DNA from 2 places in the Blautia sp. Marseille-P2398 genome. Region 2 is predicted to be linked to the other one. Evidence: predicted binding sites of a transcription regulator. Region 2 holds the regulator's gene; the other holds the start of a gene.
The links. Region 2 encodes HrcA, which represses chaperone genes, less so after heat shock. Its sites were predicted from a motif close to TGTTAGCACTCNNNNNNNNNGAGTGCTAACA; they were not measured.
Positions count from the first base shown of each region.

Region 1: htpG (molecular chaperone HtpG) is a predicted target of HrcA. The motif match lies at 1,165-1,195, and genes of this name have one in related genera.

Region 1 is NZ_CAXSTD010000006.1:23,256-26,473, reverse strand. Features, by position in the region: gene ACESZG_RS08430 (hypothetical protein) at 1-1,118, shown strand, start outside; gene htpG (molecular chaperone HtpG) at 1,386-3,218, shown strand, end outside.
Region 2 is NZ_CAXSTD010000018.1:46,020-49,237, forward strand. Features, by position in the region: gene uvrB (excinuclease ABC subunit UvrB) at 1-751, shown strand, start outside; gene hrcA (heat-inducible transcriptional repressor HrcA) at 1,396-2,436, shown strand; gene grpE (nucleotide exchange factor GrpE) at 2,454-3,098, shown strand; gene dnaK (molecular chaperone DnaK) at 3,159-3,218, shown strand, end outside.

The sequences.
Region 1 (3,218 bases), on a different contig from region 2:
CTTTCAGTTATGATGATCTGAAGGAAGGTTATGATACTCCTGAAGCGACGACCATTACACTTACCAATACAGGAAATACAACTGTTTCGCTGATGCAGCCATATGCAGAGTATTTTGATATTGGGGAACTTTCGGCATCAGTGCTGGAGCCGGGAGATTCTGCTGCATTTACAGCAGTACCGGTGACCGGTCTGAAAGTCGGCAATTATCTGGATAGTATTCAGATAGCCCAGACCAGTTCGGAAGGACAGGAAGATGTATTAACAACGATCAAAGCTTCTGCGACTGTTTCGGAAGTGAAAAAGATTTATAAATTATCCGTAACACCGGAAGAACTGAATTTTGGAAAAGCAAAAGAAGGATATAGTGAGGCACCGGAAGCGCAGAAAGTTACAGTGACGAATGAGGGGAATACAAATGTAACTTTAAATGCACCGTCAGGTAAAAACTTTAAAATCGGGAAACTTTCAGCCACAGAGCTTGCACCGGGGGAGAGCTGTACATTTAAAATCCGCCCGAAGGAGGGGTTAAAGGCCGGCTCCTATACAGAGTCAGTTGTGATTGATAATGAACAGCAGATCAGTGCAGAAGTGAAAGTTCAGTTTACGGTTAAAGCTACCCGCAAGGCGAAAATTGCAGATCCGGCAGATAATAAGATTACAGGAATCAGTTCAGATGGATACACAACACAGTCAAAGATTACATTTACAGCAGTCGGAGCGGGTATGGACAATGAAAGTCCGGGAAAGGGAGATGTCCGCTATGTACCGTATAACTGGAAAGTGATCAATACAAATAGCTGGAGCAGTGCACCTTATACTGCTGCATTTGGAATTACGAAGGCCGGAACCTACACATTGACAGTTACATTTGACCGTCAGAAGTATAATGGAAGTGAATGGAAGAATACAGGGGAGCAGGATACTAAACAGGTGAATTTCAGTATTACACAGGCGCAGACTGTAACTGCAACTCCGACTCCGCAGCCGAATGGAGCAAGTGCGAAAACAGCGGTAAAGACAGGAGATACGACTAATATCACACCGTTTGTGATTATTCTGGCGATTGCAGCGGGATGTATTGTGGGAGTTGTGGTATACAAAAGACGAAAGAAATAAGAGTTATCTGAAGAAAAAATACAGGGGAATATGTAAAATATAAAATTATTAGCACTCATTTTTAGTGAGTGCTAATTTTTTCTTGACTTTTGGAATAAATGGTATTACTATATCTTTCAGAGAAGCAACTTACAGGAGTCAAAAGCTATTTCAAAGGATAAACAGGAGAGGATAGTTTTGGCTCAGGAGGCAGAGCAGGTAAGAATGCAGTATATTGACAGATAAAGTTGCGGCAAATGATTAAAAACAAAAAGGAGTGTGGACAGCATGGCTGTAAAACATGGAAATTTATCAATTAACAGTGAAAATATTTTCCCAATCATCAAGAAATGGTTATATTCCGATCATGATATTTTTGTAAGAGAGCTGGTCTCCAACGGATGTGATGCGATCACTAAACTGAAAAAACTGGAAGTAATGGGAGAATATACTTTTCCGGAAGGATACAAACCGGAGATTCAGGTAATTGTTAATCCCGATGAGAAAACTCTGAAATTCATCGATAATGGTATTGGCATGACTGCTGATGAAGTAGAGAAATACATTACCCAGATTGCTTTTTCAGGTGCAACTCAGTTTCTTGAGAAATATAAAGACAAAACTACAGATGATCAGATGATCGGTCATTTTGGACTTGGATTTTATTCTGCATTTATGGTGGCGGATGAAGTGCATATTGATACACTTTCCTATACAGAAGGTGCACAGCCTGTACACTGGTCCTGCGATGGTGGAACAGAATATGATATCCAGGAAGGTAACAAGAATACGATTGGTACAGAAATCACCCTGTTCCTGAATGAAGACTGCCTGGAATTTGCAAACGAGTACCGTATGCGTGAGATTCTTGAGAAATACTGTTCCTTCATGCCGGTTCATATTTACCTTTCCAAAGCAAATGCACCTCAGGAATATGAGACAATTGATGAATCTGAGTTAAGAGACGATGATGTAGTTGTTGAACATATTCATGAGGAAGCAAAGACAGAAGAAAAAGAAAATGATAAAGGTGAAAAGGAAGTTGTTGAAATTTCTCCTGCAAAGGATAAAGTAAAGATCAATAAACGTCCGGTTTCCATCAGTGATATTAATCCGCTCTGGATGAAGCATCCGAATGAATGTACAGATGATGAATACAAGGAATTCTACCGCAAGGTATTTATGGATTATAAGGAACCGTTATTCTGGATACATCTGAATATGGATTATCCGTTTAATTTAAAAGGTATCCTGTACTTCCCGAAGATCAATACAGAGTATGATTCCATTGAAGGAACGATCAAACTTTATAACAATCAGGTATTTATCGCAGATAATATCAAGGAAGTAATTCCTGAATTCCTGCTTCTTCTGAAAGGTGTGATCGATTGTCCGGATCTTCCATTGAACGTGTCACGAAGTGCATTGCAGAATGACGGATTTGTACAGAAGATTTCTGAATACATTTCCAAAAAAGTGGCAGATAAGCTTACCGGAATGTGCAAGACTGACAGAGAATCTTATGAGAAATACTGGGATGATATCAGCCCGTTTATTAAATATGGCTGTATTAAAGATGCTAAGTTTGCAGAGAAAATGGGAGATTATGTACTCTTTAAGAATCTTGATGGCAAATATCTCACATTAAAGGACTGCATTGAAGAGAATAAAAAAGAAACAGAAGAAACTGAGGCTCAGACAGAAGAAAAGAAAGAAGATGCAGCAGAGTCTGAAAACAAAGACAATGCGGAAGCGAAAGAACCTGAGAAGACAGTAATTTTCTATGTAACTGATGAAGTTCAGCAGAGTCAGTATATCAATATGTTTAAGGAAGCAGGAAAAGATGCCGTTATCCTGAAACATAATATTGACAGTGCATTTATTTCCAGTCTTGAGCAGAAACATCAGGAAGTACAGTTTAAGCGTATTGATGCGGATCTGACCGAAGAAATGAAGGGTGAGGGTACTGCCGATGAAGAAACTGTCAAAGCACTGACAGAACTTTTCCGCAAGAGCCTTAATAAAGATAAACTGGAAGTACATGTTGAGAATCTGAAAAATGAAAATGTATCAGCAATGATGACTCTTTCCGAAGAGAGCCGCCGTATGCAGGATATGATG
Region 2 (3,218 bases):
AACCGGACTTCTGGATCCGAAAGTAGAAGTCCGCCCCATTGAAGGCCAGATCGATGATCTGATCGGAGAAGTAAACAAAGAAGTGTCAAAGAAACACAAAATCCTGATTACCACCCTCACCAAAAGAATGGCAGAAGACCTGACAGAATATATGAAAGAAGTAGGAATCAGAGTCCGTTACCTCCATTCCGATATTGATACCTTAGAGCGTGCCCGCATCATCCGGGATATGCGTCTGGATGTCTTTGATGTTCTGGTAGGAATCAACCTCCTTCGAGAAGGCCTGGACATCCCGGAAATCACCCTGGTAGCAATCCTAGATGCAGACAAAGAAGGTTTCCTCCGTTCCGAAACCTCCCTCATCCAGACCATCGGACGAGCTGCCCGAAACAGCGAAGGTCACGTGATCATGTACGCAGACAACATGACCGATTCCATGCACAAAGCCATCACCGAAACCAACCGCCGCCGAACCATCCAGGAAGCCTACAACAAAGAACACGGAATCACTCCGACTACTATCAAAAAAGCAGTCCGCGACCTCATCGCCGTATCCAAAGCAGTAGCCGAAACCGAAGTCCGACTCCAGAAAGACCCAGAGTCCATGACCCGTAAAGAACTCACCAAACTCATCGCCCAGGTAGAAAAACAAATGCGCGCCGCAGCCGCAGACCTCAACTTTGAACAGGCCGCCGAACTACGTGATAAAATGATCGACCTGAAAAAGAACCTTGACGCTCTTGATAAATAGAACAAATGACCTGAAACAAGAAAATACTAATTGCGGTCAAGCCTGCGAGAAGAAAAGAATGACCTAAAACAGGAAAATAATAATTGCGGTCAAGCCTACGAGAAGAAAAGAATGACCTGAAACAGAAAAAGAACAATTACAGTCAAATCTGTGAGAGAAAAAGAATGATCTGAAACAGGAAAATAATAATTGCGGTCAAGCCTGCGAGAAGAAAAGAATGACCTGAAACAAGAAAATGATAATTACGGTCAAGGCTATAAGAAGAAAAGAATGACCTGAAACAAGAAAATAACAATTGCAGTCAAGCCTATGAGAAGAAAAGAATGACCTGAAATAGGAAAAGAAAAATTACAGTCAAGGCCAGGGCAGGAAAAGAATGACCTGAAACAGGAAAAATATTTTTATGGTCAATTCCAGAACAGGTTACAAGTAATATGAGATAAAAAATGATGTTACAGTCAATTTCTCACAGCATTCTTTTCATCAAATCAAATAAATAATATTGTTATGAAATAACAAAAAATTCACAAAATAATATTGACAAACCAAATCAAGAGTGCTATCTTATGAGCATAAGGTGTTAGCACTCCTAAAACATGAGTGCTAACAAACCAAAAACAAAGGCAGTAAAGGAGTGGAACTTCATGGATCAGGAATTAGATGATCGTAAAAAGAAAATACTAAAAGCCATCATCAAAACCTACATGGAAACAGGCGAACCGGTGGGTTCCCGGACCATTTCCAAGTTTGCAGATTTAAATGTAAGCTCTGCCACCATCCGGAATGAGATGTCAGACCTGACAGATATGGGATATATCGTACAGCCCCACACCTCAGCCGGAAGAATTCCTTCTGATAAAGGTTATCGCCTCTACGTAGACGAGCTGATGAGAGAAAAGGAATCAGAGGTTCAGGAAATCAAAGATCTCATGATCGAGAAAACCGATAAAATGGACAAAATGCTGAAGCAGGTAGCAAAGGTACTGGCCTCCAATACCAACTATGCAACAATGATCTCTGTTCCACAGTACAGCGGAAGCAAGATTAAATTCATCCAGCTTTCCCGTGTGACACCCCTTCAGCTTGTGGCAGTAGTAGTGAGTGATAACAATGTCATCCGAAACCAGATCATCAATCTGGATGAGGAGATGGACGATCAGACAATCCTGAAATTAAATCTTCTTCTTAACACCAACTTAAATGGGGTGCCCATTCAGGATATCAACCTGGGAATGATTGCCCGCCTGAAAGAACAGGCAGGTGTACATGGCTCTGTGGTTGGCACAGTCCTTGATGCAGTGGCAGACACCATCCAGGTAGACGAAGACGATATGCAGATATATACTTCAGGAGCAACCAACATTTTCAAGTATCCGGAGCTTGCAGACACAAGCAAAGCGAGCGAGCTGATTTCAGCATTTGAAGAGAAGCAGGATCTGGTAGACCTGGTGAAAGAGAGAATGTCTGATACAGAGAACACAGGAATTCAGGTGTACATTGGTGATGAAATGCCGGTGCAGACCATGAAAGACTGCAGTGTAGTCACAGCCACTTACGAACTTGGAAAAGGAATGCATGGTACCATCGGTATCATCGGTCCCAAGCGTATGGATTATGCAAACGTAGTTGACAGCCTGAAGGCTTTGAAAGTCCAGCTGGACGAACTGATTAAGAAAGAGAGTTAGAAAGGCGGTAATAGAGAGTGTCAGAAGAAACAAAGAACACAGCTCAGGAAGAAGAGACAACAGATACTCCGGTAACAGAAGAAACTGTTGAGAATGAACCTGAAGTTGTAGAGAACGGCGAAGCAGAAACAGAGGAAATCCCGGTAGAGGACGGAGACGAGGAAGCTTCCCAGGATGACAAGAAAGACAGCAAATCAAAAACTTCTTTCTTCGGCAAGAAGAAAAAAGAAAAAGATAAATTTGAACAGCAGATTGAAGAACTTACAGACAGGCTGAAACGAAACATGGCTGAATTCGATAACTTCCGTAAGAGAACGGAGAAAGAGAAATCCAGCATGTATATCATCGGAGCCAAGGACATAGTTGAGAAAATGCTTCCGGTTGTGGATAACTTCGAGAGAGGTCTTGCACAGGCACCTGAAGGAGATTCTTTTGCAGATGGCATGAAGATGATCTATAAACAGCTGATCACCACATTAGATGAGCTGGGCGTGAAACCGATTGAAGCAGTGGGTAAGGAATTTGATCCGAACTTCCACAATGCAGTAATGCATGTGGAGGATGAAGAAGCTGGTGAGAATATTGTGGTAGAAGAATTCCAGAAGGGTTACACCTACAAGGATTTCGTAGTCCGCCACAGTATGGTAAAAGTAGCCAACTAATTTACATGAAAATATAGAATATATCAAATCTAGTTGAAAATAAACAGGAGGAACAAGATTATGGGAAAAATCATTGGTATTGACTTAGGTACAACAAACAGCTGTGTAGCCGTAATGGAA